4 regions of the Priestia sp. D51 genome follow, and region 1 is predicted to be linked to each of the others. Evidence: riboswitches for the same ligand, from Rfam matches in the RefSeq annotation. Region 1 holds a riboswitch; each other region holds the start of a gene.
The links. Region 1 has a riboswitch for S-adenosylmethionine ahead of mtnW (2,3-diketo-5-methylthiopentyl-1-phosphate enolase). Riboswitches for the same ligand answer to the same signal wherever they lie in the genome.
Positions count from the first base shown of each region.

Region 2: it holds a riboswitch for S-adenosylmethionine, as region 1 does, so the genes downstream of both, ACNHOZ_RS17625 (Na+/H+ antiporter NhaC family protein) here and mtnW (2,3-diketo-5-methylthiopentyl-1-phosphate enolase) in region 1, are expected to answer to the same signal.
Region 3: it holds a riboswitch for S-adenosylmethionine, as region 1 does, so the genes downstream of both, ACNHOZ_RS27000 (5-methyltetrahydropteroyltriglutamate--homocysteine S-methyltransferase) here and mtnW (2,3-diketo-5-methylthiopentyl-1-phosphate enolase) in region 1, are expected to answer to the same signal.
Region 4: it holds a riboswitch for S-adenosylmethionine, as region 1 does, so the genes downstream of both, ACNHOZ_RS19710 (phosphoadenylyl-sulfate reductase) here and mtnW (2,3-diketo-5-methylthiopentyl-1-phosphate enolase) in region 1, are expected to answer to the same signal.

Region 1 is NZ_JBLTIR010000003.1:671,604-678,853, reverse strand. Features, by position in the region: gene ACNHOZ_RS15280 (ABC transporter permease) at 1-209, opposite strand, end outside; gene ACNHOZ_RS15275 (sugar ABC transporter ATP-binding protein) at 206-1,711, opposite strand; gene ACNHOZ_RS15270 (sugar ABC transporter substrate-binding protein) at 1,728-2,804, opposite strand; gene ACNHOZ_RS15265 (1,2-dihydroxy-3-keto-5-methylthiopentene dioxygenase) at 2,927-3,442, opposite strand; gene ACNHOZ_RS15260 (methylthioribulose 1-phosphate dehydratase) at 3,458-4,096, opposite strand; gene ACNHOZ_RS15255 (2-hydroxy-3-keto-5-methylthiopentenyl-1-phosphate phosphatase) at 4,093-4,758, opposite strand; gene mtnW (2,3-diketo-5-methylthiopentyl-1-phosphate enolase) at 4,755-5,999, opposite strand; SAM riboswitch class I at 6,080-6,186, opposite strand; gene ACNHOZ_RS15245 (pyridoxal phosphate-dependent aminotransferase) at 6,317-7,250, opposite strand, start outside.
Region 2 is NZ_JBLTIR010000004.1:176,762-184,011, forward strand. Features, by position in the region: gene ACNHOZ_RS17610 (transcriptional regulator SplA domain-containing protein) at 1-1, opposite strand, end outside; gene ACNHOZ_RS17615 (LacI family DNA-binding transcriptional regulator) at 87-1,046, opposite strand; gene ACNHOZ_RS17620 (hypothetical protein) at 1,171-1,299, shown strand; gene ACNHOZ_RS17625 (Na+/H+ antiporter NhaC family protein) at 1,339-2,649, opposite strand; SAM riboswitch class I at 2,735-2,841, opposite strand; gene ACNHOZ_RS17630 (ABC transporter permease) at 2,943-3,710, opposite strand; gene ACNHOZ_RS17635 (ABC transporter ATP-binding protein) at 3,703-4,614, opposite strand; gene ACNHOZ_RS17640 (YtoQ family protein) at 4,785-5,225, shown strand; gene ACNHOZ_RS17645 (ABC-F family ATP-binding cassette domain-containing protein) at 5,585-7,204, shown strand; gene ACNHOZ_RS17650 (DMT family transporter) at 7,241-7,250, opposite strand, start outside.
Region 3 is NZ_JBLTIR010000015.1:13,499-20,748, reverse strand. Features, by position in the region: gene ACNHOZ_RS27020 (DUF3243 domain-containing protein) at 383-700, opposite strand; gene ACNHOZ_RS27015 (LysE family transporter) at 925-1,563, shown strand; gene ACNHOZ_RS27010 (Rpn family recombination-promoting nuclease/putative transposase) at 2,308-3,174, shown strand; gene ACNHOZ_RS27005 (alpha/beta-type small acid-soluble spore protein) at 3,399-3,608, shown strand; gene ACNHOZ_RS27000 (5-methyltetrahydropteroyltriglutamate--homocysteine S-methyltransferase) at 3,744-4,871, opposite strand; SAM riboswitch class I at 4,953-5,053, opposite strand; gene ACNHOZ_RS26995 (hypothetical protein) at 5,552-5,884, opposite strand; gene ACNHOZ_RS26990 (STAS domain-containing protein) at 6,084-6,920, opposite strand.
Region 4 is NZ_JBLTIR010000005.1:6,539-13,788, reverse strand. Features, by position in the region: gene ACNHOZ_RS19740 (hypothetical protein) at 1-2, shown strand, start outside; gene ACNHOZ_RS19735 (glucose-6-phosphate isomerase) at 248-1,597, shown strand; gene ACNHOZ_RS19730 (YugN-like family protein) at 1,698-2,102, shown strand; gene ACNHOZ_RS19725 (potassium channel family protein) at 2,112-2,900, opposite strand; gene ACNHOZ_RS19720 (VOC family protein) at 2,968-3,351, opposite strand; gene cdaS (sporulation-specific diadenylate cyclase CdaS) at 3,449-4,075, opposite strand; SAM riboswitch class I at 4,389-4,491, shown strand; gene ACNHOZ_RS19710 (phosphoadenylyl-sulfate reductase) at 4,745-5,458, shown strand; gene ACNHOZ_RS19705 (inorganic phosphate transporter) at 5,478-6,557, shown strand; gene sat (sulfate adenylyltransferase) at 6,610-7,250, shown strand, end outside.

The sequences.
Region 1 (7,250 bases):
GTTACACCAAGCGCAATTAAGGTAACAATGGAAATAGAGCGCAGAATATCACTAATGTTTTCTCCTGTTAAAAAGTTAGGTGTGGCAATGGAAAAAATAATCATAATAACAAAAATCATTAAGACTGTCCCATATTTGTAAAAAAAGTCGAAAACGCTTATTTTTCTCTTTGGTTTCGCTACAGGTTCTGTTACATACTCCGCACTCATCCTTTTACTCCTCCTGCTGTATAATAAAATAATTTTTCACTAGTTGCTTCTTCTTTGGATAATTCTTTCACGATTTTCCCGTTGTACATAACATAAATTCGATCCGCTACCCCTAGCAGCTCCTCGAATTCACAGGTTGCATAAACAACGCCTTTTTTCTGTGACACAAGCCCTGTAATTAAGTCGAATATCTCTCGCTTAGAGCCCACATCAACCCCTTTAGTTGGCTCATCGAACAACAGTACGTCAGAATCCGTAACAAGCCATTTTCCGATTGCTACTTTCTGCTGATTTCCACCGCTTAACGTTCCAACTGACTGCTCGATAGAATGAGACTTTACGCCAACTTGCCCAGTCGTTTTCTGCGCTTTTTCTTTGATCTTTCCTCGCTTTAGAAACGAATAATTTGTAAAGCGGGACAGACTTGGCAAAACTAAGTTATCGGCAATCGATTCATGAACAAAAATTCCTTCTTTTCTTCGTTCTTCAGGAACAAGAGAAAGACCTTGTGCAATATAATAATACGGCTGCTTATTCAACTTTAGTTTCTTGCCTTTTAACCGAACGCTGCCGCTGACATATTGCTCTAAACCAAATAGACTTCGGCAAAGCTCCGTTTTCCCTGCTCCTACAAGCCCTGCAATACCGACTACCTCTCCTTCTTTTACATGAAAAGAGATATTCGAAAGGCGCCCTGGAAGGGATAATGCTTCTACATGTAAAAGTTCGTTTCCAACTTCTACTGATTCTTTGACCCACTGTTTTACAGAAGACGTTCCTAACATGAGCGTAATGACGTCTTCAATTGATGTATGTGAAGTTTCTTTTGTAGCTACATAGCGTCCGTCCTTTAAAACCGTTAAGCGGTCGCAAATATCAACCACTTCTTGAAGGCGATGTGAAATATAAATAATGCCTACTCCGCTTTTCTTCAGCTCTCTCATCACAGAAAACAATTGTTTCGTCTCTTCCACACTAAGAGGTGCGGTTGGTTCATCCAAAATTAAATAATCAACATTCTGTACAATTGCACGTGCAATAAGCACCTGCTGTTTTTCTGATAGAGTTAGATCAACAACATTTTTTTTAACGGATAAAGAAGAACCAAGTAAAGAAAGAGCTTCTTCCGCTTTCTTATAAATAGATTTCCAGTTTACAAATGTCTTACTTTTCTTAGAAACCTGCACGTCTAACACAATGTTTTCAGCTACTGATAGCGAAGGAATCAGCGCTACATCGACTTCTTGGTGTACAATGCAGATGCCGTGGCTCTTCGCTTCTTTAGGAGAAGAAATAGAGATTTCTCCTCCGTCTTTGTAGATCTTTCCTTCGTACTCGTCGTAAGCTCCGCACAATATTTTCATCAACGTACTTTTACCGGCACCATTGGCTCCCAATAAAGCATGAATTTCCCCTTTTTGAACAGTAAAATCAACTTTGTTCAGCGCTTGAAAAGAACCAAAGTTTTTTGTAATGTTCTTCATTGAAAGCTCGTTCGTCATGTCTGTCCCTCCACTTCTACTCTTTTTTACCCCATTCTTCTACGTACTGACTAAGCTGGTCCATATTAATCGTTTGATTAGGCAAGTCAGTTTGTTTGACTAAAACCGGATCAAAGGAATAATAACGAGGGATCTCTTGACCGGAAATCTTTTTAAGAAGCAGATCAACCTGCTTTTCTCCTACTGAAGCTGGGTTTACAGCAGCTGACGCTTTCCACGGGCTGTTTTTTGCCTGCATCATTTGCAGGTCTTCATCAGATAAGTCCACTCCGTATACCTTAATCTCATCTCGTCCTGCTTCTTTAATCGCTCTTGTGACTCCTTTTGCAAATTCGTCCCAAGGTGCCCAAACGGCTGCAATGTCTTCTTTATTTGGATACTGCTTTAATACAGCCGCCATTTTATTTTGAGTGTCTAGAGAGGTGTTGTCTGTTGCGCTTCCAAACGTGGCAATTTGTTTTACATCTGGATAGCGATTCATCATAATTTTATAAATGCTGTCGCGTTTTTCCATCGGTGCAAAGCCTCCAACAAACGCATATACAATATTTCCTTTTCCGTTAATGTCCTGCATCATTTGCTTTAACCCCTGGAGCGCAAGCATATAATCATCTTGGTCAATCGTTGTAACGCCTTCTACTTTTAATTCTACGTCTGTTGCAATAACGGGAATCCCTTTTGCAATCGCGCGCTTCACGCCAGGTTCAAGGGTTTCAGCCCGGCCGTGGTCAATCATAATACCGTCAACATTTTGGTTAATAGCCGTGTCTAAATACGCAGCCATTTTAGATTGATCATTATTAGAATCAGAAACGGATAGCTGTACTCCGGCTTTTTTAGCCGCTTTTGTCACACCTGTTATGTACTGAGCAGCGTGAGTGCCTGATGTAAATTCAGAAATAAGCGCAATTTTTGTATCTTTCGTAATCTGTTTTCCTTCTTGCTGTACAGGCTTAGCAGAAGCCGCTTGCTGCGCTGGAGCTGCCTGTGCTTTCTCGTTTAGACTTGGCTGTTCTTTCGTGCAGGCAGCCAGCGCAAAAACTAGAAGTACGAGCAAAGTAAGTGGCCACAGCATTTTTTTACTCTTTTTCATGGTGTTCCTCCTATTATACTTATTATTCATATAAAAATAGTTAGTTTTATAATAATCCAAAGAATACCCCGCTTTTAGATGTAAAAGCGGGGTGATCATGACCTATGCTTTACAAGTAGTTGTTATGCGTAAATAGGTACCCATCCTTCAGTTGTCACAAAAATTCGCACAGCGACTACTTTACGATCTTCCATTAGTGTAAAGTAATGAAGAATGTTTTCTGGTACTGAAATTAAATCGCCTGGCTCTAATTCAACATCAAAAAATTCGCCGTCTTTTCCTTGAATAACAAAGATTCCATGACCGCTTACGATAAAGCGAACTTCGTCATCTGTATGAATATGCTTGCGCTGAAAGTTTTTTAACAATTCATCAATGTTTGGTGTAGATTCCGATAACGAGATAACATCTTGAGCTTTATAGCCGCGGCGTTCAGAAATATCTTTAATATCCTCATCAAAAGCGTTTAAAATTTCTTTTTTTTCTTCATCAGTTAAATCATATTTTTCACGAAGATTTTCTGGAAGTTTTGTAATATCCCAGTTTTCATAAATAACTTCATTGTTTGCCAGAAAAGCTGATACTTCCTCTTGAGTTTCAATTCTTTTATTATTTACATGTAAGCGAATTTGCGCCATTTTTATTTCCTCCTTTTATAAATGCACCTTTGGCTTAATGCCTTTAAGTGATAGTAATTTCACATGGTAGCTAAATAGAAATTCATAGGCTTCTAGCGCTTTTTTTGTTTCAAACGCATTTTTTCCCCATACCGTAATCCCGTGGTTACGAATTAAAATCGCGCCTTGATTGCCTTTTATATGGTGAGAAAATTCTTCTGCTAGTGTCGGAATATCCGCGTAATTCGGAATAATCGGAACAGTAATTTCCGCATCTTCCTCCCAAATACCCAGTGCCTTAATAATTTCTTGGCCTTTGAATGAAATAAACCCTTCATCTCCGTACAGTTCAGAGATCACGTTGTTGTCGATTGTATGTACATGAAGGCTGCACCCAGCATTCGTTGACTCGTAAATCTTAACGTGCAAAAGCGTTTCAGCAGAAGGCTTTAAATGCGTTTCTTCTGCAGGTTTCCCGTATTGATCAACTAACAAAAAGTCTTCATTTGTGCGTTTTCTTTTATCTTTTCCACTTGCTGATACAAAGAAAGTTGTCGGATTTTGATCCACTTTAATCGCTAAGTTTCCGCTTGTACCGAAGAACCAATCGCGCTCTGCCAACTCATCTTTTATATCTGCAAGCTCGTGTAATCTTTGCTGAGCCATAATACTCATGCTTTCACCTCTTCTGTTAATTCTTGTAAATGGTGAATCACATCATAAAAAGTAGAAAAAGGACGATACGGTAGAGATAGCTCTTCGCATTTTTTAATTAAAAAGTCACGCGCAATGACAGTGTCAGCTAATTTGGCAGCCTGCAAATCTGTAATTGAATCGCCAATAACAACCGTATGATCTCTTTCATCTGCAAGATGGCGAATAATCGTTGGCTTACAGCAGCCGCAGTCATTTGTACACTGTTTATCACATGTATGAGGCCACGTAATGGAAATATGCTCACCGGAAAAATCAGATCCGTTGCAGTAGAGCATTTCCTCTGCAACTCGATTTCCCAAAAGCGGTTTTACAAAAAAGTCAATTCCTCCGCTTACAATATAAAGCGGAATATGATGCTCTTTTGTATAGGCAATAAAATCATCAAATCCATCTCGAATAGCAGACGTCTCTAAAATATAAGAAATAATATCTTCCTTTAATTCCACGGGAAGCAAGGCAAACATTTGCCCTACTCCTTCTTGAATGGAGACGCGCTGTGCTAGCACGTCGTCTTTAATACTTTCCCACTCCGGAGGAGCAAATTGTTTCATAATAGCAATAATGTTATCGCTATTTGTGATTGTTCCATCAAAGTCACAAAAGATTTTTAACGATGTCATGCTTTCACCTCTACTGTTCCCCATAGTTGCAAAGCTTTTTGCAACTCTTTTGATTCTTCCGCTTTTTCGGCTAGTGTTTGATGAGAGAGTACTCCATCTATCGCCGCACGGAATGCTTTTCCTCCTCCGATAGCGCCGTCTGGATGACCGTGAACTCCGCCTCCTGCATTAATAATGCTGTCGATGCCAAAGTCCTTCACAAGCTGCGGTACCATTCCAGGATGAATTCCTGCTGAAGGAACCGGGAAAGTCTGCTTATATTTGTACACAGGACGCGTTAATTCGTAGGCAATGCCTGTCGTATCTTCAAGAGAAAGCGCTACGCTTCCGTATGGTGATGGAAACAGTGAGAAATCCGCTCCGGCTAAGCGCAATAGTTTTCCAAGCAGTAATGAATTTGAAAAACCGTAAAACTCTGATGGCGTAAGCGCTCCGCTAACAGCTGGGTGTGCCATAATCGGCAAGTTAATTTCATCATCTTCTCGAAGTGCCTGCAGTACGTCTAACCCGTAAGCAAATACGTTGAATAAAAGAGCATCGGCTCCTAGCTCAGCTGCTTTTCTCGCTTTTTCTTTTAATTCAAACGTTCGTCCCGTTAAATTAACAGCATACAGCGTGCGGTGTCCCGTTTTTTCGTATACTTCATTCAGTACTTTTTTTCCTTCTGTAACGCGAGCTTCAAAAGGTGTTCGTTCACTATCAAACAAAATCTCGTCGTCTTTAACCAAATCCACTCCGCCAAGCGCTTGCTCACGAAGCTGAGTTGTTAAGTACGTCATATCTCTTCCAATTACGCCTTTAAAAATACTCATCACAAGCGGACGGTCATAAACGCCTAGTTTCTCTCGGATACCTTCTATTCCAAAGCGCGGTCCTGGGAATTCAGCTAATAATTCATCAGGAAAATCCAAGTCTAATAATTTCACTTTTCCATCAAGTGATAGTTTTCCGAAAACCGTAACTAAAATAGCCGGTAAATCTCTTGAAAAGTTGGCAGTAGGATAAGCAATTTTGACAATAGCCTGCTTAACCTCTCCGCCTAAATATCCGTTAACACGTTCGCAGTCTTGAAGCTCAGTTACGGATACGACGCGCCCTTTATGCTTTTGAAGCTGCTGTTGATCTAAAAGCGGCAGATCTGTCCATGAGCCGACGGTTAGTCCTAAAGCGATTCCTTCCGCTTTTTTATGAAAATTTCCTTTATTGTCATGTAGTAAGTAGCTTGCAACGATTTCACTCATTATGCTAAAAACTCCCTTGCTGTTTAATATCGTTAATAAAAAAAACCTCTTCTGTAATTAAGAAGAGGCTTTCGTTGCTCTTCTTATCTCTCAGCTGCTGCTGCAAGAATTAGCACCGTGCTTAACATGCGTTAAGTCGGTTGCCGGGCTTCATCGGGCTAGTCCCTCCACCTACTCTTAATAAGAAAGTTGCTATTTATTTAAATTGAATTCGTAGATTATATACTAAATAAAAAATACCGCTAGGATTTATCGGTTATTAATCTCGTTAACTTCTTACATATTAAGCCAACTCAAAAAGGATTGTCAATGCGTTTTTAAAATAAATTTAATTTTTTTATTCGAGATACAGCTTCTCTCATGCGCTCTTCATCCGTCAGCAGTCCTACGCGCACATAGCCTTCACCATATGTTCCGAAGCCTACTCCAGGTGCCACTACAACGTGGGCTTTTTCAAGAAGTAAATCTGAAAATTGTTCAGAAGTATATCCTTTAGGAACTTTTAGCCATGCAAAAAAGGAACCCGCTGGAGATGTAACGTCCCAACCAATTTCTTGAAGCCCTTGAATAAAGGTATTGCGTCTAGATTCATAGCGCTTAACTAAATCATTCACACATTGTTGAGATTCTAACAGAGCTGCCGCTGCTGCCTCTTGAACCGCCCCAAAGAGGCTGACATACATATGATCTTGAAGAAGATTAATAGCTTCTACTACACTTTCATTTCCTACAGCAAATCCAACTCGCCATCCCGCCATGTTATACGTTTTAGAAAGAGTATAAATTTCAATTCCCGTCTCTTTTGCACCAGGAGTCTGTAAAAAGCTGATTGGCTTTTTACCATCAAATCCAATGGCTCCGTAGGCAAAGTCGTGTACCACACAAATATCGTGCTTGGCAGCAAACGCCACGGTGTCTTCAAAAAATTCTGCTGTTGCCACTGCACCGGTAGGATTATTCGGATAGTTTAAAAACATGAGCTTTGCCTGTTCTTTAGCACGTTCACCTATCTCTTCGTATACGGGCAGAAAATGATTTTCAGCCGTGAGCGGCATCACTTCCATCTTTGCTTTTGCAAGCTCTACTCCAGACCAGTAATCAGGATATCCAGGATCCGGAACCAGCACCGTATCTCCAGGGTTTAATAAGCACTGCGGAATTTCTACAAGTCCACCCTTCCCGCCAAACAAAATAGCTACTTCTTTTTCAGGATCCACATCAACGCCATATTCTCGTTTATAAAAAGTCGCA
Region 2 (7,250 bases), on a different contig from region 1:
TCATCCTTTTCTTCTTTCTTTACTCGTATGATGTCCGCTTTTATTCATTTTATCCGATAAAAACACGTGGTGAGATCATCAAGAATTTATACGCTTTTACGCTCAATAAACCGAAAAGGAAGCTCAATTTTTTGAGGATCCTTGCTCCTGACTAGTTTAAAAAGCGTTTCGCCCATTTCTTTGAGAGGAAGTTCGATCGTTGTGATTTGTAAATAAGAAGAAAGCGGATGATTATCAAAACCAATAATAGCTAAATTGCCTGGAACTGATATACCCGCTTGTTCGCACTGAGCTTTTATACCAATAGCGACTTGATCGTTTGTTACTAAAAGCGCCTGAGGCCGATTTTTCATCTGCACCAATTTTTTTACCACTTTTTCACCATCTGTCACGTTCAAACAGCCTTGAAACACCCATTCCGGATGATAAGGCTCATTTATTCTTTCTACATATTCTTTGTATGCTTGCTGCCTCTGTTGACTATTTGTACCCGTCATTCTTCCAATACAGTAGCCAATATCCGTATATCCTTTTTCTTTTAAATACATGAGCGCTTTCTTAAAAGTTGCATAATGATCAACGTATACGGAGCGAATAGAACGATTTTGTACGTTTTCGCACACGGCTATCGGCCCGTACTGCTGATAGCATTCAATCGTGCTCCAGCTGCTTGCTCTAGAACAAATAATCACTCCATCAACCTGCTTTGTTTTTAGCATATGAAGCGCTTCTTCTTCTTTTTTTACATCATAGTTCGTCTGACAAATAACAAGCTGATACTGCTTTTCTAACGCTTGAGAGGCCACTCCTTCTAAAAGCAGACTGAAATAAGGATGATTAATAAAAGGCAAGACGACGGCAATCATATTTGTTTTCCCTTTTGATAAGTGAACGGCATTAATGTTTTGTTCGTAATTAAGTTCTTGAATTAATTCTTCTACCAGACGGCGCTTTTCTTCTTTTACATACGGATGATGATTTAAAACCCGTGACACGGTCGAAACAGATACACCAGCTTTTTTTGCGATATCTCGGATATTTGTCATGTTTTCACCTTTTTCTCTTGCGCTGAAACGCGTTTCATACTTTATTCTCATTATAAAGTGAAAAAGCAATAAGCTAAACCCGTTACAATCATGTTTTTATTCACTTATATAAGGAGGTCATATCATGGGTATTTTATTATTCATTTTATTATGCGGAATTGAAATCGGAGGAGCGGCTTATGCACTTAAACAAAATGAGACACTTTGGAAGGAGCTAGATGAAAAAAAGCAGACTGATTTTTTCAAACAGTAAAAAACCCTTAAAAAGAATGTTCTTTTTAAGGGTTTGATATTACGCAGCTTCTTTAGATGATTTTGATTTTTTATTTAAACGAGGAAAGCCAATTACAATTGCAATGATACCGCAAACCGCTGTTAACATTGGATAGAATGTAAATGGAATAATCTCAATCGGTGAAACTTTAGCAAATCCTGCTGCTAGAAGCATTTGTGCACCGTAAGGGATAAGCCCTTGAACGCTGCATGAAAACAAGTCGAGCAGACTGGCTGATTTACGATTGTCAATTGAATACTTATCAGAGATTTCTTTCGCTAACGGACCTGCTGTAATAATTGAAATCGTGTTATTAGCCGTGGCTAAATTGGTTAAACTTACTAATCCGGCGATACTGAATTCTCCGCCTTTTTTTGTTTGAATGCGTCGTGTTAATAGGTTCAATAAGAACTGAATACCGCCGTTATAGCGAATGAGTTCAACCATTCCGCCAATTAAAAGAGATAAAATAATTAATTCCGACATTCCGCCAATACCTTCTGTCACAGTTTTAGCAAGAGAAGAAAGCGTGTAGCTTCCGTCAGCTAATCCAATTACGCCGGCTAATACAATTCCTCCGGTTAAAATGCTTAATACGTTTGCACCAAATATGGCAGCAACGAGTACGCCGACATAAGGCAAGATTTTAAACCAGCTAAAATCTTTAATTTCTACTGATGACGTATTGCCTAGCGTCATTACCAGTAATAAAATCACTGTAACAATCGCTGCAGGAAGGACAATGAAAAAGTTTACTTTTAATTTATCTGACATATTTGTTTTTTGCGTACGAACTGCCGCAATGGTCGTATCAGAGATTACGGATAAATTATCTCCAAACATTGCACCACCAACAACAGCAGCAATTGCCAATGTAATGGATACATGCGCCTGCTCACTGATTCCTACAGCGATAGGCCCTAACGCAGCGATCGTTCCCATTGACGTTCCCATCGAAATTGAAATGAATGCGCCAATAACAAAGATTCCGACTACCACTAAGCTTTGCGGAAGCACAGACAGAGCTAAGTTTACCGTTGAATCAACAGCTCCCATGCCTTTAGCGACTTCTGAAAAAGCACCTGCTAAAATAAAAATAAGTACCATAATAATGATATCAGGATGCCCTGCTCCTTTAGCAAAGCGTTCCACTTTTACATTAAGTGAATCTTTGCGGTTCATAGCCAGCGCCACAATGGCTGCAATGATAATAGCTACTAATACAGGCAGCTTATAAAAATCTCCCGTTATAATTCCTGATCCGACAAACAGGACTAAAAAGACGCCCAGCGGTAACAGCGCCCAGCCGTTTCCTTTTTGTTGTTCCATTCTTAACACCTCTTGTTTACGTAATAAAAAAAGACCCCTTCTTATTGATAAGAAGAGGTCTCTTATTTGTATCATAAGATTACCCTTCTCATCTTCCAAACGAAACATCGTCTGCTGGATTTGGCACCGCACTGCGTACAGCCAGTTGCCGAGACATCGTAGGGCCAGTCCCTCCGTCTCTCTTGATAAGAAGTTTGTAGTTGTTTTAAAAATAGTCTTTCACTACTGTAATCTCTTTTTATTTAATTGTCAAATGCTATTTTAGAAAAATATATAGCGTGAAAATTCTCACATCAATTAGCTACGTCACGTTTTAAAAACGCCACCCATGCTACGCCCATAAAGAAGACAAAGTGTGCAACTAAGATGAAGATTGAAAATGGAATTGTCATTCCGTCAAACATCGTCTTCATTCCGTCCATATACTGCACAAAGTTTGTGTTGGCGAACAGTAAAAATTTCCCCCACCATAGACCAAACTGTGATACTATCCCAGTTACTGCTTTCGCCCCAATACTTACGACAATAGCTAGACTTGAAGCAAGCGCGCTGTTTCTAAATAAAGACGACAGCATGAATGCGAACGTCATCATCATAAACGTTTCCATATACGCGCTGTCATACGTAAGCGTAATGTTTTTAAGCAGCTGCGCATCTCCTTCTAGACTGGCAAATCCAAAGAACAATGCTCCCCATACAAACGAAAAAAGCAAATAACTCAGCAAATAATACAAGCTAATTAAAATGAGCGTTATGTACTTGGACGTTAAAATCGTTGAACGTCTAGCAGGGCGAATTAAAAGAAGCTTAATGGTACCCGCTTCAAACTCTTTTGCAACCATTGATCCTCCAACAGCAAGCGCGAAAAATTGAACGAGGATCAGCATGCCTGCACTAAATGACAGGAAATTCAATATGTTGTCTTCCGTTCCTGCGCTGTTTGCTACTTTCTTCATTAAAAGAGCCATACAAAGAGTTAAGATGCCGATTGTAATAAACGTGACTTTTGTACTTCTTTTGTAAAACCATTTCATATGTTCATTTTGAATTAACTTAAGCATGGTGCTCTCCCTCCGTAACGGACATAAACGAATCTTCAAGCGTCTCATAAACAGGAGTGATTCGGTAGACTAAAATATCGCTGTCCACTAATTTTCTATTCACAGCTGGAATTTGTTCTTTCATAATCACTACATCAATACTATCGGATTTTATTGTTACTTGGAATTCTTGAGATAAAAGATCCGCTGCTTGTTGCACGTCAGATACTTCAAATTCTACATACATCCCTTGATCTTGACGATTTGGAGATAGATCTTGAACAGCTTTTAACTCGCCGTTTTGAATAATACCAACGCGGTCACATAATGCTTCCACTTCTTTTAATAAGTGGCTCGCGATTAAAATTGAAATACCTTCTTCCCTGCAGAGGGTTTGTAAATATGTACGAAATTCTCTCATTCCCGCTGGGTCTAGACCATTTGTTGGTTCGTCTAGTAAAAGCAATGCAGGCTTATGTAAAATAGCTTGAGCTACTCCTAAACGCTGTCTCATCCCAAGGGAATACGTCTTCACTTTTGCATGAATGCTGTTTTCAAGCTTTACTAGCGCAATCACTTCATCCAAGCGTTCTGCTGTGATCCCTTCATGCATATTCGCAAAGTGTTTTAAATTTTGATAGCCCGTCAGATAATCATAAAACTCAGGATTTTCAATAATCGCTCCAATTGATTTCATAGCTGATGTAAACTGTTCTTTTAAAGGAAAACCATTGACGGTAATTGTTCCCTTTGTTTCTTTAATGAGTCCTACGACGGTACGAATGAGCGTTGTTTTTCCAGATCCGTTCGGACCAAGCAATCCGAAAATCTCACCGCGCTCAACCGATAAGGATACATCATGCAAAATGGTTTTCTTCCCAATTACTTTACTGACATGATCTACTTGTAGCACTGTTTCTGTCATCATGTACATCCTTTCTTTAATTAGCAATACGCCTTCTATTGTTTCTCTTTTTTAACTATTTGTCTACTATAACCTTATTTTTGGAAAAGTAGCCCATTCAAATCATTCGTATTATCCGCTTACATTTGATAAAATAAAACAAATCTTAGTTAGAGGAGGACTTCTACATAATGAACTTAACCATATACCTTGCCGGGCAAATTCACGATAACTGGCGAGACGAAATTAAAAACCAAGCAGAACAATTAAACCTTCCCCTTACCTTTGTCGGTCCCATGACAGACCATGACCGCTCCGACAACATTGGAGAAGAAATTTTAGGAAAACAGCCTAACGCTGTCTTAAAAGATGAAGCTGCTTCTCAAATTAATAATTTACGCACGCAGGTGCTCCTTAAAAAATCTGATGTGGTCATTGCTTTATTTGGTGAAAAATACAAACAGTGGAACAGCGCAATGGATGCGGCGACAGCCATCGCATTAGATAAACCGCTAATTTTGGTTCGCCCTGAAAAACTACACCACCCGCTTAAAGAACTGTCAAACAAAGCCCAAGTTGTAGTCGAAACGCCAGAACAGGCTCTTCAAGCATTGGCTTATATTTTTGAATAATAAATTTAGAAAGCTCTCAGGTTATTCCTCAGAGCTTTCTTTCGTTTTGAACATAAAAGTGAAGCGTGAAGAGTCGTTTTTTAAACCGTCTACGTTTTTCATAGATTGTATCCGTATAGCTCAATAAAAAACAATATATATTCAACAATTTCTGTTTCCCTGAATATATTAGTTTGCTGCTCAAAGTTTTGGTGAATGCTAGAATAATCAAGCGGTACCGCTCAAAAAATCCCTTAAATGGTTGACGAGTGCTTAAAGTGTCGGTTACACTTTATGTTTGAAATATTGTATTCATATCGCTCTTATCTCAAAAGAATGGTATAATTTTATAGATATTGAATTTGGAGGACTGCTCATACATGATTACAGTTAGTAATGTAAGTTTACGATTTGGCGACCGAAAGTTATTTGAAGATGTGAATATTAAATTCACGCCTGGTAACTGTTATGGATTAATCGGCGCAAACGGTGCTGGAAAATCAACGTTTTTAAAAATTTTATCTGGTGAAATTGAATCTCAGACTGGTGATGTACATATGGGCCCTGGCGAACGCCTTGCTGTCTTAAAACAGAACCACTTCGAATATGAAGATCAAGAAGTTATGAAAACCGTTATTATGGGGCACGCTCGCCTTTATGAAGTAATGCAAGAAAAAGATGCTATTTATATGAAAGCAGACTTCACAGATGAAGACGGAATGAAAGCAGCTGAGCTTGAAGGCGAATTTGCTGAATTAAACGGTTGGGAAGCAGAATCAGAAGCGGCTATTCTTTTAAAAGGATTAGGTATTTCTGAAGATCTTCACGCCAAAAAAATGGCTGAACTAACGGGTAGTGAAAAAGTAAAAGTGCTTCTTGCACAAGCTTTATTCGGAAAACCTGATGTATTACTTCTAGATGAGCCTACGAATAACTTGGATATCCAAGCAATTCAATGGTTAGAAGAGTTCTTAATTAACTTTGAAAACACAGTCATTGTTGTATCACATGACCGTCACTTCTTAAACAAAGTATGTACGCACATTGCTGACCTTGACTTCAGTAAAATCCAAGTCTACGTTGGTAACTATGATTTCTGGTATGAATCAAGTCAATTAGCACAAAAAATGGCGTCAGATGCAAACAAGAAAAAAGAAGAAAAAATTAAAGAGCTTCAAGCCTTTATCGCTCGCTTTAGCGCAAATGCATCGAAATCAAAACAAGCAACGTCTCGTAAAAAATTGCTTGATAAAATTTCATTAGATGACATCCGTCCTTCTTCTCGTCGTTACCCATACGTGAACTTCACGCCGGAACGTGAGATTGGAAATGACGTACTTCGCGTTGAAGGTTTAACAAAAACAATTGACGGCGTAAAAGTACTTGATAACGTAAGCTTTATTATGAATAAAGATGACAAGATTGCTCTTGTAGGCCGAAACGAACTTGCAAATTCAACATTAATGAAGATTTTAATGGGTGAAATGGAAGCAGACAGCGGTACGTACAAATGGGGTGTCACAACGTCTCAAGCCTTTTTCCCAAAAGACAACTCCGAGTACTTTGAAAACGGTGATTTAAACCTAGTAGACTGGCTGCGTCAGTATTCACCTAATGATCAAAGCGAAAGCTTCTTACGCGGTTTCTTAGGTAGAATGCTATTCTCTGGTGAAGAAGTGTTGAAAAAAGCCAACGTTCTTTCCGGAGGAGAAAAAGTTCGCTGTATGCTTTCTAAAATGATGCTAAGCGGTTCAAACGTTCTTTTACTAGACGACCCTACGAATCACCTTGACTTAGAATCAATCACAGCACTAAATAATGGACTTATCAGCTACAAAGGTTCAATGATTTTCACATCTCATGACCATCAGTTCGTTGAAACGATTGCAAATCGTGTAATTGAAATTACGCCAAATGGAGTAATTGACAAGCAAATGACGTACGATGAGTATTTAGAAGACAGCAACCTGCAAAAACAAGTAGCTAGTATGTACGCTTAATAAGAAATCCCCTTTCTATAGAGAAAGGGGATTTTTTTATATACGC
Region 3 (7,250 bases), on a different contig from region 1:
AAAACATATAATGTAGAATTCAATGCTAACCTTCTATATTTTATAAACTTGTTTCTCCAATTAGACAGCCTCTCTGTTATTTACGTGGGTATGTTCCTTATCCTTACTTAAAAATAGACCATAATGGTACAACTATTTATGTGGATACACACACCTAATTTTGGAGCTCCTGGTTTACAGGCAGAAATCTGCAAGATAATCGTCACCTATTATGAGGGCGTGTAAAATCTACCTTGTACTACACCCTTTACTCCTAATCCCTTTTTAAGGTTTTTATCTTACAAACAAAAAGTAATGTCCAAATAAAAAAGGAAGAATGAATATGTCATTCCTCCTTTACTAGATGAATCATATAGCTTTAACTTTCAACATGTAAGTATAATTACTCTTTGACCATCTTCACAAGCATATGAGCTAGGTGATGTTGCTCCTCTTCATTTCCAACTTTCCACAGCTCATGTAGTAAATATTGCTCCTCGTTTTGTGGTTCCTCATGTGTAGCTAAATAATCAGCTATTTTTTTAGCTGCCAAAGCCAGTTGTTCGTCATTTAATCCCAATTTTTCACCTTTTGTTACTTTATCTCCTAAATATGTTTTAAATTCGTTAAAGCTAGAAAGAATATGGTCTTTCTTTTCTTGACTCATCTCATTTAATTTGTTTTCCACTTTATTTTCAACAGTCCCCGTATTGTTATTCATCTTTGTATGCTCCTTCCAATTAAATAATATTGTTCTTATAAGGTAAATCCCCCAATAGCAAGTGTGTAAACATTTAATGCCATTTGAATGTGCTCTAGCAAAATTTATTGCTTTTAATCCCGCCATACTTATTACTCTCGTATGCATTCGCAGTAAAAATAGACTAAATGAAAAGGTGTCCTCATATATTGTGAAAAGACAGGCTATAGAGCTGAGGTGATAAAATGACACTATTAATTATTCATCTGGTGGTATTAGGAATCAGTCTTGCGGCACCTATAGGGCCGATTAAAATTGAGATGATTAAACGAGGGATCGTGGGTGGATTCTGGGCATCCTGGCTTATTGGTTTAGGAGGCGTCACAGGAGATTTACTTTTTCTTGTTGTCATCTATTTAGGTGCTGAGCATTTATTTGAACATCAGTTTATAGTTGTATCTACATATATGTTAGGCGGGTTTTTTCTTATTAAGTTGGGACTAAGTAGTTTATCTAAGAAAACTTCCTTAAAGAAAGATGATATGAAAACAACACTGTCTTCATGGCATCGAACATTTTGTATTGGCTTTTTGATGGCTTTATTAAACCCTTTAAACATTGTATTTTGGTTTGGGGTGTACGGAGCTACCTTGCAAGAACTGACACAGAAAGTGTCCTCTTCTCTTTCTTTTCTCTACAGTTTATTTATTCTAGTAGGGATTATCCTTTGGAATCTCAATGTTGCTTTTACTGTCCACTTTGGCCGCGATCTTCTTACTGATAAATTCTTACGAATTATTTCAGTTGTAGCTGGACTTGTCTTAATTTTATATGGAGTGCGTTTTATTTTTCACTTCTTTAAACTAATTTTTCATTTTGCCTAATTCAAAGATACTCATCTATATCGTAAAGGAGAAAATTGAGAGGTGACCAAAAACTGTTTATTTTTGCTGTTACATTACTAGTAACACTTGTCCTTCTAACTTTATTATGCGTGTTTATTTCTAAGAAGTTACGAAAGAGACTAACACGTAGAAGTAAGCAATGGTGGCTCATTATACACGTTCTATCTGTAATTATTTATTTTGGCGGCATTTTTGGACAACTCTTAGTAACAAGTTCAATGACTTTCTTTTCTGATCAATCGCAGATATACGTTGGAATACTATTTATTAGTTATTTTGACCATTATCTAACGATACCTGGCGCATTAGCCTCTTTATTCACAGGGATATGGTTAGCTTTGCGTACTCACTGGGGAGGCCTAACAAAATATTATTGGGTTCTGACAAAATGGATAGGTAACATGCTTGCAATTCTTCTGGGGTCATCAATTACGGGTAATGTCGTATATAATTTATTCCCCAAAATTCTTTCTAGTGATTTACATCCTTTCCAAAACCCTCTTTATTTTCAGAGTCGAAGAATGCTATTTGGGGGTATTTCAATAAGCTTTATCCTTCTGGCTTTTTTAGTCATTATTTCTTATATAAAACCTTGGGGCAAGAGAAAGGTTAACTGAGTTTTTTTTTAGCGTACATATCTGCGGGTACAAAGTGTACTATAGGAAGAAGAAATCTAGTCATGATATACTATTGGTAATAACCATAAATACGACGGAGGGCATTATGACAAAACGATTAGATTTACGTGTTGACTTTGCATTTAAATCATTATTTGGCACCCATGGAAATGAATCCATTCTAGCTGCCTTTTTAAATGCTGCGCTTCGTTTTCCAGACGAAAAGAAGATTCAAACGGTTCAGCTGTTAGATCCGCATTTTAATAAAGAAAACCAAGAAGATAAACGTTCCATTCTGGACGTACACGCACAATTAGAAGATGGAAGCCGCGTTAATATTGAGATTCAGCTTAATAACAAACATGACATGGAAAAGCGAACCCTCTATTATTGGTCCAAGATGTATAGCAGCCAAATGAAAGAAGGTATGGACTACGGAGAGCTTTGTAAAACCATCACCATCAATATTGTAAATTTCCGTTATTTATCTCATATTAATCATTATCATTCCACCTTCCAGTTATACGAACGTGAACAAAAATTACTCTTAACGGATATGATAGAAATTCATTTTATGGAACTACCTAAGTTATTGATTAAATGGCGTAACAGAGAGGTAGATCCACGAGAAGATCAACTTGTACGATGGTTATTATTGCTTGAAGCATCGGAAGATGAAGAAATCACTCAAGTATTGGAGGAGATTGCAATGCAAGAAGATCACGTGCTAAAAAAAGCGATAGATGAGTGGGAACGCGTAAGCCAAGATCCAGAAGTGTTATTAGCTTATGAAGCCCGAAGAAAAGCATTATTAGATGAGAAATCAGCTTTGAAAAGAGCTGAAAGGAAAGGAAAAGAAGAAGCTATAAAGTTAATGGCCATTGGAATGATTCAAGAAGGTATAGCGAGTAATATAATCAGTAAATTGACAGGTCTTTCTGTAGAAGAAATCGAAAATCTTCGTCATCAATAAATAGAAAAAAGAGCCGTACTTAAAAGGTACGGCTCTTTTTTCGAACATGGCAAATATTGATTTTCATTACAAGGAAATGAAACATCTAATACCACTTTTTACAGTGTCATTTGTTTCTAAAAAATAGTATAGGAAGCACGTAAGAAAATAATACATCCATTATTTACTATGTATGTACTTCTTTTAAGATAGGAACTTTAAAAGAAACAAGGAGGTGACACAACATGGCAAACAACAAAAGCAGCAACAACAACGAGTTATTAGTATATGGTGCTGAACAAGCAATCGATCAAATGAAGTATGAAATTGCGAGCGAATTTGGTGTAAACCTTGGTGCTGACACAACTGCACGTGCAAACGGATCAGTAGGTGGCGAAATCACTAAGCGTCTTGTACAAATGGCTGAGCAACAACTTGGCGGCGGACGTTTCTAATAAAACTTTATAATAATGGCTGAAGGAAGAATGAACTTCATTCTTCCTTTTTTCGGTTATAAGATCCGCCTATTTATCGTATTTCAACACATCTAGAATGCTACTTATGTAAAATTAAAAAGCGATTCTCACTTTTTAGTTGGCTCCCCAGACATCTTGAGCAATTTTAATTATGTGACTAATTTTATTCCACTGTTCCTCTTCTGTTAATACATTTCCTTCTTCTGTACTTGCAAAGCCACATTGCGGACTCAATGACAAGTTAGCTAGAGGAACATACTGACTTGCTTCTTGAATTCTTTGCTTAATAACCTCAGTATCTTCTAGTGTAGGAAATTTAGATGTTACTAACCCTAAAACAACAGTTTGATTGTTACCTGTAAAGCTTTTTAATGGTTCAAAATCTCCTGAACGGTTATCATCATATTCAAGAAAAAGCCCATCTACATGTAAGTTAGCAAAGATTGCATCGGATATAGTATCATAGCCACCACTTGTGATATAAGTAGATCTAAAGTTTCCACGGCAAATATGCATAGTAATGAGCATATCTTCAGGCTTTTTAGAAATAGCATCATTTAAACAACTTACTCGAGTATTGATAATGTCTTTTACATCCATACCCAGCTTCTCAACAACCGCATTGATTCGTTCTTCAGAAACAAAATCAATCCACGAAGTATCGTCTAATTGTAGGTAACGGCAGCCTGCGTCGTAAAAGGCTTGAATCGCTTTCTGATAAGCAGCCACAGTATCATGATAAAATTGATCTCTGTTTCCATTGTAATATGTATCTTCTTGAATTCGAGTAAATAACATGTTTGGGCTTGGAAGTGAGAATTTAGCGACTTGGCTTCCATCACCATGGCGTTCGACAGCTTCTTTTAAAAACGTGAAATGTTCTACCATATAATGATGATTGAAGTCTACTTTACCTACTACCTTAATCGCGTTATTTTTGGTTTTTGCACCCTTGAATTGGCTGATATATTCTGTCTCAAACTGCTCTACACCTTCTAAGCCTGATAAGAAGTCCAAATGCCACCAAGAACGTCTAAATTCACCGTCCGTGATAGATTTAAGACCTACTTCAATTTGCTTCTGGACAAGCTTTTCAATTTCTTTATCCTCTACAGATTTTAGATCGGCTTCATTAATTGTACCATTTGCATACGCTTTTCTTGCTTCTTTAAGGGGAGTTGTGCGTAAAAAGCTGCCTACGTGATCAGCTTTAAATGGAGCCTTCACTAGTGTCTTTGTCATGAGTTTGTTTCCTTCTTTCTTTTTAAAATAAAAAACCTCTTCTTAAAAATAAGAAGAGGTTAATAATCGTTATGGGTTCTCTTCTTATCTTCAAGCAAATTGCTACTGGAATTGGCACAGTACTTTAACAGTCTGTTGCCGAGGCTTCCTAGGGCCAGTCCCTCCACCTCTCGAGATAAGAATATTCAATTTATTTAACTAGAAGAAATATTACACTTGTTTTCTTAGCTTGTCAACAAAAAATTGGAAAATCAGAAATAGCACATCTCTTATCTCATTACTTCCTCATTACCTACTACAGTAAGGGTTCTTCTTTGTTTTTGGTTTGGACAGGAAAGCTTATCGCAATAGCTACATAGTATTTAAAGAATTTGGCTCCATTACCTAATTGTTATTTATCTTCACCAATTGTATTAAAAAAATATCTGACTCCATTATACCTAGCCTCTTCATTGCACTTTGCAAGGAGCGCTATTCCTCACTTCTAATTTCTCTCTTTGATTCATTTCTTAGAGCGAATACGCTAAACCAATCTTTCATATAGTCACATCTTCTTGCAAATACGAAAAGAGCAACCATCATATACTGGCTGCTCTCTCCTAGCAAAAATGCACTCACATCAATGTGAATGTGAACGTATTCATATTACAGCACTTCATTGATAAAAAAAGAAATAATTTCTATTTGCCTTTATACATAGTTAATCGTTCTTTTGCTAAATTAATTAATTCCTTTAACTCTTCAACAGATTGCTTGTTATTACAATCGTTTAATAAATCTATTGTATCTTGCAAAAATTGCTCTCTTCTTTTTACCCTTTTATATTCAGCCCTATATTCTTCTGCCATCCTTGCTGTTCGAGTAGACCCCTGACGAGGAGTGGGAACTTTTTCAAAATCTGAGGTACGAGATTTTTTATCTTTTTCATCAAGCATAGCGTTTTCTGGATTCCTATTCCTCAATCCTGATTGACCCAAAATACTCCTTGCAGCTCGTTCTCTTCTAATGGCCATTGTCATTTCCCCTCTCTGGAATTGAGATTTGAGATAAAACGTCTTGTACACATTCAATAACAATAAAATAAACCCTTCTTTTGATAAGTTAAATTACTAATTTCAATTGATGCTTAGTTACTAGCTATTCCGTCTTTATTTCTATCCAACAATAAGAAGACTACCTTCCATTGGTAGTCTTCCTGCTGCTATAATTCTTTTACCTTATATGCAAAAGGTCACTTACTGCGTCCTTTAGTTTTCCATAGGTTCTTATTTTACTGAAGTCTATACCCAATTGAACGGCTGTTAAAGCAATTTCTGGACGGATACCTGTAATCGTTGTATCAATTCCTAGCAATTCTAACATGTTTACGACTTGAAACAATTCATTGGTCATCATTGTATCAATGGAAGGTACACCTGATAGATCAATGATTAGGCAAGACAATTCAAGGTCTTTTGCCTGCATCATAATTTTTCCCGCAAAGTCATTGCTCTTATAGTCATCGATCTGACCAATTATAGGAAGAACACCAACTGTATCTGAAATACTAATGATTGGTGTACTCAGTTCTGAAATTAGCTTTTTTTGAGCATATACTTGCGCCTCTGCTACTTGTCCATAATACATGGTAAAGAGTTCAATCATCCGGTCAAAGGCTTCGTTTAAGGTTCTGTTCCATAGAATAATATCTTGTTGTGTAATACTAGACTGATGGAGGCTTATAAATGCTTCAACCTTGTTAAGAAAAATAGCACGAAACTTTTTGAAATGACGGATACTCAGGTAAAGAGGATTCCCTAAGCGAGCTCGTTTGGTTGCAATCTCTTGGGCCCAACCACTAAGATTTTTAAAAGATCCATCCTTTAGGACCTTCACTATTGTACGGGTAAAATAGTGATTTTGTTCTCGAAGGTATTCAGTTACCTCTGGAGAAGCATCAGCTGTATAAACAGAATTCTCTTCTATCTCTCGAGAATCTAACCACTCTTGAGCCATTTCATTCACATGTTGTAATAAAAAATCATGTAATTCTTGAGTCATTTTATCCATAGCGTTTTCCCCTTTGGTGATAGATAACTTTATCTTTCCCTTTTATTGAGCACAGAAAACATAACTACTATTCAACACACGGATACTTATTTTAAGGTATGGTACGTTCATGCGAGGGAGCGTTTCTGCGGTACCTCTTTAGTTTTATAGACGAATTGCTTAAGTTAAAAAATAAAATGAGGTTAGTTTATTCTCAACTGAAATCCATTAATCCTGCTGTTTGTTAGGTGCCTTTTTATATGAATGCTAAAATATAAAAAGAGCAAGTAAATTTTAAAATTTATAATTGTTCCTATATAAAACATTTCACCTTGATTATTTTTAAAGGCT
Region 4 (7,250 bases), on a different contig from region 1:
GAAGACCACTCTTTAGTCGTTTTTTATTTGCTTATTATTTGCGTAATCGTGCATGAATTACGTTTTTTAATCAAAGAACATTAGTTGACTTCATAACTGAATTTATCGTTAAATAAAAGGGTACATACAATGATTGCAGTTTCAACAAACTATAATGATTGTGTCAAATTGTAAGTGGATTCCCTTGAATTCAGCTAACAGTTTCGATAAAGTGGAAAATAAAGATATTTTAATGGAGGAACAGACTATGACACATGTTCGTTTTGACTATTCAAACGCGTTATCATTTTTTGGTGAACATGAACTTACATACTTACGTGATGCCGTGAAAGTAGCTCACCATTCAATTCATGAAAAAACAGGTGCTGGGAACGACTTTTTAGGATGGGTAGACCTTCCTACGGAGTATGACAAAGAAGAATTTGCACGCATTCAAAAAAGTGCAGAAAAAATTAAATCGGATTCAGATGTATTAATTGTTATTGGTATTGGAGGATCTTACTTAGGTGCTCGTGCTGCTATTGAAATGCTTCAGCATTCATTCTATAACACATTATCAAAAGAACAGCGTAAAACTCCGCAAGTTATTTTTGCTGGTAACAACATCAGCTCAACATACATGAAAGACCTAATGGATGTTTTACAAGATAAAGATTTCTCTATTAATGTTATTTCAAAATCTGGTACAACAACAGAACCGGCGATTGCTTTCCGTATCTTCCGTAAATTATTAGAAGAGAAATACGGCAAAGAAGAAGCACGCAAGCGTATTTATGCAACAACAGATAAAGCGCGCGGCGCATTAAAAACATTAGCGGACGAAGAAGGCTATGAAACATTTGTTATTCCAGATGATGTAGGCGGCCGTTATTCTGTATTAACAGCGGTTGGCTTATTACCAATCGCCGCTGCAGGTCTTGATATCGAACAAATGATGAAAGGGGCAGCTGATGCTCAAGAAGCATTTTCATCATCAGAGCTAGAAGAAAACGCAGCTTATCAATATGCTGTAGCTCGTAATGTTCTTTATAATAAAGGAAAAACAATTGAAATGCTGATTAACTATGAGCCAGCTCTTCAGTACTTTGCTGAGTGGTGGAAACAGTTATTTGGTGAAAGTGAAGGAAAAGACCAAAAAGGTATTTACCCTTCATCTGCTAACTTCTCAACGGATCTTCATTCTTTAGGTCAATATGTACAAGAAGGTCGCCGTGATATTTTTGAAACAATTGTACAAGTTCAAGATTCTCGTCATGAGCTAACAATTGAAGAAGATGCAGCGGACTTAGATGGACTAAATTACTTAGCTGGTGAAACAGTTGACTTTGTAAATAAAAAAGCGTTCCAAGGTACAATGCTTGCTCACACAGACGGAGGCGTTCCAAACTTAGTTGTGAACATTCCAGCGCTAGATGAGTATACATTTGGATATGTTGTATATTTCTTCGAAAAAGCATGCGCAATCAGCGGCTATTTATTAGGCGTAAACCCATTTGATCAGCCGGGAGTAGAAGCATACAAAGTAAATATGTTTGCTCTTCTTGGAAAACCTGGTTTTGAAGAGAAAAAAGCAGAATTAGAAAAGCGTTTGAAATAAATAAAAAGTTCACCTTCTTGTTAGAAGGTGAACTTTTTTGCTTTTGAGATAAAGGATAAAAAGCTGGAAAAAGGACATGTTAAAACAGAGGAGGGATAAGATGATTGAATTATCTTCAAGATTAGACGGCACATTATTCAAGCTTTATGAATTAGAAAAAACGCTTAAGCCGCTTGGGTATAACATTGGAGGAAATTGGGATTATGATCATGGTTCATTCGACTATAAGATGAATGATGAAGTCGGCTATCAGTTTTTACGCATCCCGTTTACAGCTACGAATGGAGAACTGGATTCTAAAGGAACAACCGTACAGATTGGTACGCCATTTTTACTTTCACATAAGTATCAAATTGGCTTAGATGACAATGTTCACAATGGAAACGTGGGTGCTTCATTTAACCAGTTTGCAGAACCCCAAGACGCAGACGCTTCATTTCCAGAAAAGTATATCAGCTTAGGAGAAGAGCTAATTAGAGAGGCAGAAGAGGCGCTGCTTCAATAATTGAAAGGATTATTCTTTTCTTAAACTCTCTAATTTTTTCACAAAAATATGTTCGTACATGACCTGACTAATCAACTCGTTTGTTTTAATCATTTCATTTACCCCTAAATTTTGCGCATTTTGAATATGCTTTTTTGTTAACAGTTCAACGATGCTGTAAATAGAAGGGTTCAATCCTTGCAGAGCGACTAGCGTAACAATCGTATTCATGTCTGCATATTCTTCTGTCTTATGCTGATCGGCAGTAATCAGCACTTTTTTTGCGCACCGAGCATTGGCAAGTTCTAATACCTCATAGTGAGAGGGACTTCCTTTAATAAAATGAACGCGATCACAGATCATGGGGTTTTTAGTCAGAGAGTCGTCGATAAGAACAATGTCTTCTTTATGAAATGCGTCGCGATAAGACTCTAGCACGAGTTTGGCGCGCTCATTCCACCCCACAACGATGAAGTGATCTTTTCCATAAAACTTTAAATTCCCTTCCAAATAAGCGCTCTCAGCGGAAACAGCAATTTTAGAAAGCGTGACAAAATAAGTAGTAATAAATCCCGTTCCAACCAGGACTAAAATAATTGCAGCTAACCTTCCAATCGTAGTGGTGGGAGCAAAATCACCGTACCCTATAGTAGAGATTGTAATAATAACCCACCAAATTCCTTCAAACACATTCCCAAACGTTTGCGGCTCTAGGAAATGTATAAGCATGCCGAAAAGTAAAACAAGGCAGCCGATAATAAAAAGAAGCCGCACTAAAATAGAACGACGAAAAAGTCGGAATAATAGCCATTCCATCATAAAAAAACCTCCAGTGATTAGTCATAGCCACAGTATGACCATTTTTCACTGAAGGTATAAGATATCTTTATCTTTTTACTTCGTAATATTCAATCCATTCTTTGTCTGGACCGTAGAAAAATAAGTATCTTGCTCCATTTGGCAAAGTTACAATGTTTTCTTCCACAAATGAAATGCCTGCTGATTTTAAACGCTCAAACTCCTCTTCAATTCCATCTACTGCCAGCGCAAAATGATGAACTTTACCTTCACTAGGTAAGCTTGAGTTATACCCTTGAATTAACTCTACGATTACATTGCCTTCTAAACCTAGAAAAGCTAGCTTCAAAGACGGATCGGTATGTGGTAGTGTTTCGATGAGCTCCAATCCCACTTTTTGTGTATAGAACTCAATAGATTCTTCTATATCCTTTACTTGAACGCCTACATGTTCAAATTTTAAAATTGCCATATGCATCACCCGTATCTATAGTATGTAAAAACTATGAAATATATTAAAGAGAAAGGATAGATAAGTCAAGATAGGGCTGCTTATCAGGAAAGGGCTCTTAAATCATATTTTTGCTGGAGTGAATAGGGTAGAGGCTTCCATCAAGAGCAAACGAAATTTTACCTGTTTCTTCAGATACAACTAAAATTAATGCATCCGATTTTTCCGACATTCCAATTGCTGCACGGTGACGTGTTCCCAACTTTTTGTTCGTTGAAATAATAGACGAGAGAGGTAAAACATTAGCAGCTGAAATAAGCTGATTATTTCTAATTAGGACGGCTCCGTCATGTAAGGGTGTCCCTGGATAGAACAGTGTCTCAACTAGCGTAGCGCTGACAGGAGCTTGAATAGGCATTCCTTTTTGAATAAGAGGATCAACATTTTGTTCCCGTTCAATGACAATTAAAGCGCCGTGACGTTTCTCAGAGAGGTTATGAATAGCTAGGGACAGAGCAGCGTATTCAAATGTATAAGGCGATAAGTAATGACGCAAGTAATAAGAGGCGGCCGTAGCTTGAACATCTTGAAATAACCTTCTCATCTCCTCAAAATCACATAAAATACAATGATCACTCGTGTCTAAATGTTTAATTAAATTAGAGGCTTCAGTTGAAATCTGCTGTAAATATGTTCGCACATTATTTTTAATTGTATCGTCTAATTGAAAGGGTTGTCTCTCCATCTTATATAGCTCCTATCTGTCAGTCAGTGTTATCTGTAATGTGTGCTAATGTGAGTGAATTATCCGTAAAGCTCATAAATCCGTTATTAATTTTATAGAGAGATTTTGCATTTTATTTAGCAAGAGAACATAAAAAGTCGGGGAAAAAAGAAAGCGTTTTATAAACTGATATGTTCACATTTGGGTTAAATTTACATATGTTGTTTTAAATAAAAGTATAGATATTTCTGTGAATTTAAAGTATAGTTTTCTTATCGGATATATAATTTTTAATGTTGACAAATATTCTAAATATGCTAAAATTTTTAAAAAATGCTTATCAAGAGTGGTGGAGGGATCTGGCCCGCTGAACCCCGGCAACCTGCTTAGCAAGGTGCTAATTCCAGCAAAGTGTGTATCATTTTGAAAGATAAGGTGAAAATTATTGCCTACCCAGTCTTTCAATACGGAAGACTTTTTATTTTGATATAGCGCAAGAGATATTTTGAGGAGGGACAACGATGACTGTAAACCCCGACTTAAAACAAACCTTTGAACACGCCGAAGCAAAGTAAGAATTAAATAGTTTCGCTGACTAGACACACTAGAGGCGGTTTTATCCAATTCTAGTGGGTAAAACCGTCTTTTTTTATTGGATAACGCGGATAACTAAGAATTGGAGTGGAGAAAATGGCAGACTTATATACGTACGAAAACTGGAGCGATACATTTCCAGAGTTCGACAGTAAAGATGAAACAAAAGGAGCCCTTTCAGCATTGCAGTGGGCGTATGATACCTACGGAGATTCAATTATTTATGCGTCAAGCTTTGGGATCGAAGGAATCGTGTTAATTGATTTAATTTCAAAAGTGAAAAAAGATGCTGAAATTGTCTTTTTAGATACAGGGGTTCATTTTAAAGAAACATATGAAGTGATTGATGCAATTAAAGAACGCTTCCCTGATTTACGTATTCATATGAAAAAGCCGGATTTAACTCTTGCAGAACAAGCTGAAAAACATGGAGATGAGCTTTGGAAGAGTCAGCCTAACCTATGCTGTCAAATTCGAAAAATCATTCCGCTAAGAGAATCCCTTGCTCCTTATGATGCGTGGATTTCTGGTTTGAGACGTGAGCAGTCTGAGTCTCGTGCCAACACGAATTATTTTAATAAAGATGAGAAATTCAAGAAGGTGAAAGTTTGTCCGTTAATTCATTGGTCATGGAAAGAAATTTGGCGTTATGTGTATAAGCATGATTTGCCATACAACAAACTTCATGATCAAGGCTACCCAAGTATCGGCTGTGAGCCCTGTACCGCACCTGCCTATAATGTAGACGATTTACGTTCAGGAAGATGGGCAGGTACACAAAAAGTGGAGTGCGGATTACACGAATCTTAAATACGAAAGAGCTGAATAAATGATGCTTTTATATGTTGCCTTTATCATTGCGCTTTTTTTTGCAATGAATATTGGGGCAAGCGGTGCAGCAGCTGCTATGGGCGTTTCATACGGCTCCGGTGCAATTAAAAAGCGAAGAGTGGCCCTGTTCATCTGTGCTGTAGGAATTGTGCTCGGAGCTGTTACCGGAGGCGGTGAGGTGGTAAAAACCATCAGTTCAGGTATCATACCTGAAAAACTGCTGTCAGTAGAATTAGTTATTATCATTCTGGCTGCTGCAACGCTGTCACTCTTTTTCGCGAATTTGATTGGTATCCCTTTATCAACAAGTGAAGTAACAGTTGGCTCAGTTGTTGGAGTAGGGGTAGCTTATCAATCTCTGTATGTAGAAAAACTTTTAATTGTCATGTCTTTTTGGATTATTGTTCCGCTAGTTTCATTTGTTATTGCTTTTTTGATTGGGAAAGTGATAAAGCGCAGAGCGCATAAAAAAGAAGCAGAGGGAAAGTGGAAAAGAGTTTTAACGATTTTAGTTATTGCAACGGGATTCTTTGAAGCCTTCTCAGCTGGAATGAACAATGTGGCAAATGCTGTCGGTCCTCTAGTAGGAGCTGGATTAATGGATGCTACAACGGGTGTCATAGCAGGAGGATTGGCGGTGGCGCTCGGAGCTCTTTTACTAGGAGGCCGAGTTATTGAAACAAACGGAAAAAAAATTACTCGCTATTCTGTAGGAGAAGGCTGTATTATCTCGGGTACTGGTGCTTCTCTTGTTACAGTCGCTTCACTGTTTGGTTTGCCAGTACCGCTTACACAGGTCACTACGTCTTCTATTATTGGAATAGGCGCAGCGAAAACGGGATTTACGAAAGAACAGCGAGAAGTGGTCATTCAAATGTTAAAGGTTTGGGTGGTATCCCCTGTATTTTCACTCGTAATCTCATATGTTCTTGTGAAATTAGTACTTGAAAGCGACTTATATTCATTTGTGGTGCTAGCTAGTGGATGTATTGCTACAGGAGGTATTCTAAGCTTAGCTAGAACGACTAGAAGAAAAAGAGCAAGCCTGCAGTCGGAAAAAGAAAAAATGACTGCGTGATTCAAGTGCTTTTTATTATATTGTGTTAATTACTTAAGGAGGATTTTACAAAATGACAACAATTCAAGCACACGGTGGAGAATTAATTAATTTATATCAACCAACATATGACTACACGTCACTAACAAAAGAAATTGAAGTAGACAACATGGCTCTAAGCGATTTAGAACTAATTGGAATTGGTGCTTATAGCCCAATTACGGGGTTTTTAGGAGAAAAAGATTATCAATCAGTTGTTGAAAATATGCGTCTAGCAGATGGAACTGTATGGAGTATTCCTATTACTCTTCCCGTAACAGAAGAGCAGGCTAAAGAATTAAACATTGGCGACAAAGTAAAACTAGTTCAAAGCGGTGTGACATATGGTGTTTTAGAAGTTTCTGAAGTATATACGCCAAATAAAGAAAAAGAAGCGGAAAATGTGTACCGCACAGCAGAACTTGCCCACCCTGGTGTGAAGAAAATGATGGAACGCCCAAATGTATATGTAGCAGGTCCAATCGTACTTGTAGAACGTACACCTAAAACGCGTTTTGAAAAGTATTACCTAGATCCAACTGAAACAAGAGCAGCATTTGAAGAGCGCGGTTGGAAAACGGTTGTTGGATTCCAAACTCGTAACCCTGTTCACCGTGCGCATGAGTATATTCAAAAAACAGCATTAGAAATTGTAGACGGCCTGTTTTTAAATCC